2 regions of the Flavonifractor sp. HCP28S3_F3 genome follow, and region 1 is predicted to be linked to the other one. Evidence: riboswitches for the same ligand, from Rfam matches in the RefSeq annotation. Region 1 holds a riboswitch; the other holds the start of a gene.
The links. A riboswitch is a leader RNA that binds a small molecule or an ion and turns the genes downstream of it on or off. The one in region 1 is predicted to bind thiamine pyrophosphate.

Region 1 (4,964 bases):
CTGGAGGCCAGCGGTTATTTCTATACCCGCCTGCAGAACCCCACCAACGACCACGTGGCGGCCAAGATCTGTGCCCTGGAGGGAGGGACCGCCGCCATGCTCACCTCCTCCGGTCAGGCAGCGTCCTTCTATGCCATCTTCAACATCGTTTCCTGCGGTGAGCATGTGGTTTGCTCTTCCTCCATCTACGGCGGCACCTATAACCTGTTTGCCGTCACCATGAAGCGGATGGGCATCGACTTCACCTTCGTGGACCCCGACTGCTCCGAAGAGGAGCTGGAGGCGGCCTTCCGGCCCGAGACCCGTGCAGTGTTTGGTGAGACCATCGCCAACCCGGCTCTGACGGTGCTGGATATCGAGAAGTTTGCCAAGGCTGCCCACGCCCACGGTGTGCCTCTGATCGTGGACAACACCTTTGCAACTCCGGTGAACTGCCGACCCTTTGAGTGGGGAGCCGATATCATTACCCACTCCACCACCAAGTACATGGACGGCCACGCCAACGCAGTGGGGGGCGCCATTGTGGACTCTGGTAAGTTTGACTGGAACGCCCATGCCGACAAGTTCCCCGGTCTGACCACTCCTGACGAGAGCTACCACGGCATTACTTACACCGAGCGCTTTGGCCTGGAGGGGGCCTACATCACCAAGGCCACCGCCCAGCTCATGCGGGACCTGGGTTCCATTCCCTCCCCGCAGAACTGCTACTACCTGAATATCGGTCTGGAGACCCTGCCCCTGCGGATGGCACGCCACTGTGAGAACGGCCTGGCAGTGGCCAAATTCCTGAAGAACCACCCCAAGGTAGCCTGGGTGCGCTATCCCGGACTGGAAGGGGACCCCTACTACGAGCGGGCCATGAAGTACATGCCCAACGGCACCTGCGGCGTGGTGTCCTTCGGTGTGAAGGGCGGCCGTGAGGCGGCTTCCAAATTCATGGCAGGCCTGAAGCTGGCCTCCATCGCCACCCACGTGGCCGACGCCAAGACCTGCACCCTCCATCCCGCCTCCACCACCCACCGGCAGATGACCGACGAGGAGCTGGCGGCCGCCGGGGTATCCCCCGATCTGGTTCGCCTCAGCGTGGGTATCGAGGATATCAACGATATCCTGGAGGATGTGGATCAGGCGTTGGCGGGGGTGTGAGCCATGTATGTAGATCCTGAAGTTTATTCCGGCGCTCCGACGGAGGAGCGTGACCCCAATGAAATGGCGGTGTACGCCTTTCTGGATAAGCTGGATATCTCCTACCTCCGGTGCGATCATGACTACGCCAACACCATGGAGGACTGCAAAGCGGTGGAGGCGGTGCTTGGTGTGCCCATTTGCAAGAACCTGCTGCTCACCAACCGGCAGCAGACCGACTTCTATCTGCTGATGATGCCGGGAGATAAGCCCTTCAAGACTAAGGATCTGACCAAGCAGCTGGGCTGTGCCCGGCTGTCCTTTGCCAGCCCCGAGCAGATGAAAGAGCTGCTGGGTGCGGCCCCCGGCTCAGCCAGTGCCTTTGAGCTGATGCACGATGGGGAAGGAAAGGTGCGCCTGGTGATAGACCGGGAGCTGCTGGCGGGAGAGTACATCAGCGGCCACCCCTGCTTTTCTACCTCCACCATCCGCCTGAAACGGACGGATTTTCTGGAGCGGTTCCTGCCTGCGGTGGGGCATACGCCTGCCATAGTGGATCTGCCCTGGCCGGAGGCCGAGTAAAAAATGGTTGCATTTTCCCGATAACGGCGCTATAATGCGTTATACAATTGAAAAAACGGGAGCTTGTGTTACAGGCTGAGAGTAAGGTATAACCTTAGACCGATAACCTGATTTGGGTAATGCCAACGTAGGGAAAGATAGAATTTCGCTTTGTCGCGGGGATTATCCAATGGGATAATCCCCGTTTTTTATGCCTTAAGTTAGAGATTTTCCAGAAAAGAGTGTCCGATGATGAACCATTCCAAAAAAGTATTCCGTATGGTGTTTCTGGCCATGATGGTGGCCATCGGCGTGGTGATTTCCCCCATCCTACGGGTGGAGGGTATGTGTCCCACCGCCCACCTCATCAATATCGTGTGTGCGGTGCTGATGGGTCCCTGGTACGCCCTGCTGTGCGCCACCCTCATCGGGATCATCCGCATGAGCATGATGGGCATACCGCCGCTGGCACTCACCGGCGCTGTGTTCGGCGCCTTTCTGTCCGGCGTGCTCTATCGGGCATCCAAGGGAAAACTGATCTGCGCCGTTATCGGCGAGGTGTTGGGCACCGGCATCATCGGCGCTATTGTCTCCTATCCGGTGATGACCTTTCTGGTACATAAGGAGGGCCTGACCTGGCTGTTCTATGTGCCGTCCTTCCTGTGCGGCACCCTCATCGGCGGCTCGGTGGCTTTTGTGTTTCTGCGTCAGCTGGCCCGGGCCGGGGTCCTGCCCCGGTTTCAGCGGATGCTTTCCGACCAGAGCTTTGAGGAGGGGAGCAGTGTCCTGTCCAATGCCGCCGCTATCGCCGCTCTGGGCGTGATCGGATATCTGCTGATTAAGATCCTTACCGGCATGGTCTTCCGGACCGCAGATCCCCTGTGGAACTGGGCGGCCTGGGGTGTGATCGCTCTTTTCCTGATCGCCGCACTGGTCTATTTCCTGGTCCATCGCTCCGGAAAGAGGGTGGAAGTCCATGAGTGAATCCATTTTTTCTATGCTCCGCACTCTGCGGGAAGAAGCACCGCTGATCCATGCCATCACCAATCCCATCTCCATTACCCAGTGTGCCAATGCCGTGCTGGCCCTGGGCGCCCGGCCCATTATGGCAGAGCATCCACAGGAGGTGGAGGAGATCACCGCCACGGCGGCGGCCCTGCTGCTCAACCTGGGCAACATCACCGACGTGCGGATGGAGGCCATGAGACGTTCCGCCGGGGCGGCCCGGGAAGCAGGCGTTCCGGTGGTTTTGGATGCGGTGGGAGTAGCCTGCTCCCGTCTGCGCAGGGACTATGCTCAGCAGCTGCTGGAGCAATTTCCACCTGCGGTGCTCAAGGGCAATTACGCCGAGATCCTGGCCCTGGTCCGGCCGGACTACACCGCCTCCGGTGTGGATGGGGATAAATCCCTTACCCCGGCGGCGGTGGCCAAAGCGGCCGGAGAAGTGGCTCGCCGCTATGGCTGCGTAGTCCTGGCCAGCGGAGAGACAGACCTGGTGACCGACGGAACGGGGGTCACAGCCATTCATAACGGAACACCCCAGTTGGGATGGGTCACCGGGACAGGCTGTATGTTGGGGGCGCTGTGCGCCTGTTTTCTGGCCGCTGCCTCCCCCCTGGAGGCGGCAAAGACGGCCTGCATCGCCATGGGTGTGGCCGGAGAACTGGCAGCCACGCCAAAGGGAAACGGTACGTTTTTAATGAATTTGATAGACCGGCTTTCCACGCTGGATGGAGAGACCATCCAAGCCAATGCACGTATGGAGGCGTTTTGTGATGAAGAAGCTTGACACCACGTTGTACCTGGTGACCGACAGTACCGGCCTCTCCGAGGCGGAGTTTCTCGCCAAAGTAGAGCAGGCCCTTCAGGGGGGCGTGACCTTCCTGCAGCTCCGGGAGAAGGAGCGCTCCACCCGGGAGTACATCCATCTGGCCCAACAGGTCCATGCCATCGCCAGGCGCTATCAGGTACCGCTGGTGGTAGACGACCGGGTGGATGTAGCACTGGCGGCAGAGGTGGATGGGGTCCATGTGGGCCAGTCCGATATGCCCGTGTGGCAGGCCAGAAAAATCCTGGGACCGGACAAGATCGTAGGAGCCACCGCTAAGACTGTCCCACAAGCCTTGGAGGCTCTGGAGCAGGGGGCTGATTACCTGGGAGTGGGCGCTATCTATCCCACCACTACCAAGGTGGTCACAGTTATCACCTCCACAGACACGCTGGGGGAGATCTGCAAAGCGGTGCCTATTCCGGTCAACGCCATCGGCGGCCTGAATCAGGATAACCTGGGGGTGCTGAAGGGTATTCCCATCCAGGGCATCTGTGTGGTTTCCGCCATCATGAAGTCGGCCGATCCCAAGGCCGCGGCGGAGGGACTGCGGCAGGCCTTTGACGCACTGAGAAACTAAAGTGTATCCAGCGGCACATTGGGGGCACCACCTTATGCCGCTTAACAAAACAATGCTGAATATCAAAAGGAGGCATACTACGTGAAAACAGCATTGACCATTGCAGGCAGCGACTGCAGCGGAGGCGCCGGCATTCAGGCTGATCTGAAAACCATGACCATGAACGGGGTCTACGGCATGAGCGCCATTACAGCGCTGACGGCCCAGAATACCACCGGCGTCACTGGAATTATGGAGGTTTCGCCCGATTTTCTCCGGCAGCAGCTGGATATGATCTTTTCGGACATCCGGCCCGATGCGGTGAAGATCGGTATGGTGTCCAGCGGGGCGCTCATTGAGGTCATCGCCCAGGCTTTGGCAGACTGGCGGGTGGAGCGGATCGTGGTGGATCCGGTCATGGTGGCCACCAGCGGCTCGGCCCTGATGGAGACGGAGGCCGTCACTGTCCTGAAAGCCAAGCTGCTGCCTATGGCTGCCCTGGTCACGCCCAACATCCCGGAGGCGGAGGTGCTTTCGGGGCAGACTATCCGCAGCCAGAGTGACATGGAGGCAGCGGCCAAAGCCATTTCCGAGGCCCACGGCTGCGCGGTTCTGGTGAAAGGCGGTCACAGCGTCAGCGACGCCGACGATCTGCTGTACGCCGGTGGTCAGGCCAGGTGGTTCCCGGGGAAGCGGATCGACAATCCCAACACTCATGGAACCGGCTGCACTCTGTCCTCTGCCATTGCGGCCAATCTGGCCAAGGGATTCTCCCTGGAGGCGTCTATCCAGAGAGCCAAGGAGTACATCTCCGGTGCCCTGGCGGCCATGCTGGATTTGGGGAAGGGTAGCGGACCGATGGCCCACAATTTTGCTTTGAACGGCTATTTT
Region 2 (4,964 bases), on a different contig from region 1:
TATGCTCTACGCCGTTCTTGTGGTGGCCCTGGTGGCACTGGACCAGCTGGTCAAATTTCTGGTCCGGGCCAACATTGATCTGGGTGAGGGCGTGCCCTTTCTCCCCCACATTTTGCAGCTGACCTATGTGAAGAATACCGGCGCTGCCTTTTCCCTCTTTGAGGAGCACACCTGGATCCTGACCCTGGTGTCTCTGGCCGCCTCCATCCTGCTGGCGGTATTGCTTATTAAAAAGGTATTCCCCCACCCCTTCGCCATGGTCTGCCTGTCGGTGGTGCTGGCCGGGGCTGTGGGCAACCTGATTGACCGGGCCTTTCTGGGTTACGTCACCGATATGTTCCAGACCCTGTTTATGAATTTTGCCGTGTTCAACGTGGCGGATATCTGCGTGGTATGCGGCGGCATCGCCTTCTGCGCATACTATCTGCTGTTCTACGGCAAGGAGGAAAAAGAGCATGACGCCCCTGCATCTGAGGGTTGACCAGGCCGGCAGGAGGGTCGACCAGTTTTTGGCCGATGCCCTGCCTCAGCTCACCCGCTCGGCGGCCCAGAAGCTGCTGGAGGAGGGGGCCGTGACCCTGAACGGCAAGCCGGTGAAAAAGAACTACAAAACCGTCCCGGGAGACGAGCTGGTGGTAGTTCTTCCCGACCCTGCGCCGGTGGACATCGTACCCCAGGATATCCCCCTGGACGTGGTATATGAGGACGAGGACGTTATCGCCGTCAACAAGCCAGTGGGCCTGGTGGTCCACCCGGCGGCAGGCCATCCCGATGGCACTTTGGTCAACGCTCTGTTATATCACTGCGGAGATTCACTCTCCGGAATCAACGGAGCCCTCCGTCCCGGCATCGTCCACCGTATCGACCGGGACACTTCCGGGCTCATTATCGCTGCCAAGAACGATTTTGCACACCTGGCCCTGGCAGAGCAGCTCCAGGACCACTCCCTCTACCGGGAGTACGAGGCGGTGTGCGTAGGTAATTTAAAGGAGGATCAGGGAACGGTGAACGCCCCCATCGCCCGCCATCCCACCGATCGAAAGAAGATGGCGGTGAATTTCCTCCAGGGACGGGAGGCTATCACCCACTGGACCGTGCTGGAGCGCTTCCCCGGCTATGCCCACATCCAGTGCCGGCTGGAGACGGGACGTACCCACCAGATCCGGGTCCACATGGCCCATATCGGCCACCCCCTGCTGGGCGATGTGGTGTACGGGTCCAAAAAGCCCTATCCCGGCCTGGCCGGCCAGTGCCTTCACGCCCGTCGGCTGTCCTTTATCCACCCCCGTACTGGGGAACGCCTCACTCTGGAATGTCCTCTGCCTCCGTGGTTCCAGGATATATTGACAAAGCTGGGGCATTTGGTATAAACTTTGCTTGGCCGCAGGACAAATCGAATACAGGGGCGCTGGACGCAAGTCCGGCTGAGATCAGGGCGTATTGCCGCCCGTGTCCCTAGAACCTGATCCGGGTAATGCCGGCGTAGGAAGCGGATTCGGCTTTTGTCGTTCCTCCCGTACCGCATTGCGCAGCCCGGTTTGCGTTGCGGTACAAATTTTTAGGAGGAATATTTTCATGTCAAACGCAGCCGCTTCCCGACGTTCCCGCTCCGGCCTGTTGGTGCTCCGGTTGGTGGAAAGCGCCATCATGCTGGCTATTGGCACTGTACTCAGCATGTTTACTTTCTCCGGTCCCTGGGCCCTGGGCGGAGGCATCACCTTCTGTTCTATGCTGCCCCTGGTGATCGTCTCCCATCGCTACGGCTGTAAGTGGGGCCTGTTTACCGCCTTTGTGTACAGCCTGCTGCAGATGCTCCTGGGTATCCAGAATGTGCAGTACGCCACCTCCGTGGGCATGGCCATCGCCATTATCCTGCTGGACTATGTGATCGCGTTCAGCGTGGTCGGCCTGTCCTCCATGTTCAACGGCGTCATCAAAAACCGGCTGGTGAGCCTGGAGGTTGGCATCGTCTTTACCTTCCTGGTCCGGCTGCTGTGCCACTTTCTCTCCGGCGTACTGATTTGGGAAGTTCTCTGGCCCAACGAACTGGGCTGGGCTGCTCCTGTGTGGTCCATCGCGTACAACGCCAGCTACATGATCCCCGAGATCATTATCACCGGGGTGGTGGCTGGCCTGCTCTTCAAGCCTCTGAATCGCTACTTTACAGGGGCCGATCTGAAATAAGAAAGGTTTGACTGATTTGGGCAAATTTGACGGCGTGCTGCTGGTCAGCGATTTTGACGACACCCTCTACGGGGCCGATCTGCGGGTACCGCCCGTCAATGTGGAGGCCATCGAGTACTTTACCCGCAACGGCGGCACTTTTACGGTAGCCACCGGCCGGGCCCATCCTACCTTTGCACCCCACGCCCGTCTTGTAAATATCAACGCACCGGTGATTCTGTCCAACGGCTCCGCCCTGTACGACTTCAAGGCCGACCGCATGATCCATGAGACCTTCCTGCCCGACCGGGCCAGGGAAGACCTTCAGCAGTTGGCCCAGGACATCCCGGAGATCGGGTTCGAGGCCTACAACCACGACGACATCTACGTCTACCAGCCCAACCGTGTCACCTTCAACCATCTGAAACGGGCAGGGATGGACGCTGCTGAGGTGCCCATCGGGGAGATGCCCTTGCCCTGGAGCAAGGTGATCCTCCAGCAGGACAACGAGGTGCTCCGCCGGGTCCAGCGCTATATGCTGGAGCGATGGGCCGAGCACTACGAAATCATTTTCTCCAACGCAGTACTGTTAGAGATGACCCGGAAGGGCAGCAACAAGGGTGGTATGGTGGACTACCTGGTAAAATACCTGGGCATGGACCCCAAGAAGGTCTACTGCGTGGGTGACAACCAGAACGACATCCCCATGCTGGCCCGCTCTGCCGTTCCCTTCGCTCCCTCCAACTGTGCACAGGAAGTGAAGGACTGGGGCGCCTACATCATGGGCAGCTGCGAGGAAGGCTGCATAGCCCAGATCATCCGGGTACTGGACAAGCTATATGAATAAAAAACACGGGCCCGCTGCCATGGCAGCGGGCCCGTGCTTTCTTTTATTGCAGCAGAGCCTGATACTCCGCCTGGGTACCTACCCGGCCCACAGCGGACAGGGATGCGTTCTCAAAGCGGAACAGCTCACGGGCCAGATCCCGCACATCCTCCCGGGTGACTGCATCATAGGCGGCGATGATCTGGTCCTCATCCAGCACCTCACCCTGGAGGATCTCCCCCCGGCCCAGACTGCTCATGTGGGACTGGGTGGACTCCAGGCCCATAAGCACGTTGGCCTTAGACTGTTCCCGGGCCCGGTCCAGCTCCTCCTGGGTGATTCCCTGCTCGGTAAAGTCCCGGATCACGGTGAGGATGGTGTCCAGGGCCTGGCCCTCGGTCTTCTTCCCCAAAGCGGTATAGATGCCGAAGTAACCGGTGTCGTCGTGACAGGTACCGTAGGTGTAGATGGAGTAGCACAGGCCCTTCTTCTCCCGCACCTGCTGGAACAGACGGGAGGACATGCCGCCTCCCAGGACAGAGGACAGCAGCTGGAGGGTGAATCGCCGCTTGTCGGCAAAGGGCAGACCGGGGAAGGCCAGGGTCAGGTGGTTCTGCTCAATGGCCTTCTTCTTCACCACCACGCCAGGAGTATAGAAGGCGGGCTTACCTGCCGGTTGGCGGGTGGTGGGTTCCATGCTGGCAAAGCGTTGGGTCAGATCATCCACATCAGCCTGGGTAAAGCTGCCCGCCAGAGCCACCACGATCCGCTCCGGACCGTAGTGGGTGCGCTGGTAGTTCCGCAGCCAGGCCCCGTCCATCTTCTCCAGGGTGGATTTCCGGCCCAGGATGGGCCGGGCCAGCGGGGTCCCGTGGAACACCGCGCCCGCCAGCCGCTCGGCGCACAGGTCCTCCGGATTGTCCTCGTACATGCCGATTTCCTCCAGGATGACCCCCCGCTCGGTCTCCACGTCGGCATCGTCAAACCGGGAGTGGAAGAACATGTCGCACAAAATATCTGCCGCCCGAGGCAGATGGGTGTCCAGCACCCGGGCATAGAAGCAGGTGCATTCCTTGGTGGTGAAGGCGTTGATCTGTCCCCCCACCGCGTCCATCTCCTCAGCCAGCTGAGCCGCCGTGCGGCGGGCGGTGCCCTTGAAGAGCATATGCTCAATAAAATGGGCGGCGCCGTTCTCCCCTGCCGTCTCATGGCGGGAGCCGGTGCCTACCCAGATGCCCAGGGATGCTGAGCGCACCCCCGGGACCCGTTCTGTTAAGATCCGCACCCCATTGGGGAGCGTCAATCGTTCATAATCCAAATAGAATAACCTCGCACTTCTGTGGCGTTTTCTCTAGTATGCGCAGCAGACAGCCGCCCTACCCCCGCAGAGCGATCAAAAGCAGCACCACCGCCGTGATGGCCAGGATCAATGCCAGATAGCCCACTACCTTTTTCTTCATGGACATACCGCTCCTTTCTCTCCTTGCCGCTTACAGCCGGGTCACATCAGCGGGATTGCGATTCACCGTCCGGTAATACTTTACGTCCGGATATCCGATGGCCAGAGTGGACACCACTGCTTCTTCTTCCCCGACACCCAATCGCCGGTAGAGCTCCGGCTCCAGAGAGGCCGCCATGGTGAAAAAGCCAATATAGCAGGCGCCCAGACCCAGCGCGTGGGCCATCAGCTCCACATTGGCGGAGGCCAGGCCCGCATCCAGCCGGCCGCTGTTGGACCTGGGGAAGCGGGATATAGTCAGCAGCACACAGGGCGCGTGGAAAAACAGTCCGTCCTTCCCCTGCTCCTTCCACGCCGGATACATACTCCGCCACTTGGGCTGATAACGCTTGGCACTCTGGAGCGCAGGATCGGTATCCATCCGTTCCGCCGCTTCATACAGAGTTTTGAGGGCCAGCTCGGTCAGCTCGTCCTTATTCTGTTCCAGCAGAATATACCGGGTCTTCTGCTGATTGC

Region 2: another riboswitch for thiamine pyrophosphate. It lies ahead of ACTNB1_RS03875 (energy-coupled thiamine transporter ThiT); the one in region 1 lies ahead of thiW (energy coupling factor transporter S component ThiW).

The regions. Positions count from the first base shown of each region.
Region 1 is NZ_JBQHUF010000012.1:42,296-47,259, forward strand. Features, by position in the region: gene ACTNB1_RS11135 (O-acetylhomoserine aminocarboxypropyltransferase/cysteine synthase family protein) at 1-1,146, shown strand, start outside; gene ACTNB1_RS11140 (prolyl-tRNA synthetase associated domain-containing protein) at 1,150-1,707, shown strand; TPP riboswitch at 1,753-1,858, shown strand; gene thiW (energy coupling factor transporter S component ThiW) at 1,939-2,670, shown strand; gene thiM (hydroxyethylthiazole kinase) at 2,663-3,475, shown strand; gene thiE (thiamine phosphate synthase) at 3,462-4,094, shown strand; gene thiD (bifunctional hydroxymethylpyrimidine kinase/phosphomethylpyrimidine kinase) at 4,176-4,964, shown strand, end outside.
Region 2 is NZ_JBQHUF010000002.1:256,625-261,588, reverse strand. Features, by position in the region: gene lspA (signal peptidase II) at 2-481, shown strand; gene ACTNB1_RS03880 (RluA family pseudouridine synthase) at 456-1,370, shown strand; TPP riboswitch at 1,392-1,508, shown strand; gene ACTNB1_RS03875 (energy-coupled thiamine transporter ThiT) at 1,576-2,184, shown strand; gene ACTNB1_RS03870 (HAD-IIB family hydrolase) at 2,201-3,010, shown strand; gene ACTNB1_RS03865 (M16 family metallopeptidase) at 3,054-4,307, opposite strand; gene ACTNB1_RS03860 (nitroreductase family protein) at 4,480-4,964, opposite strand, start outside.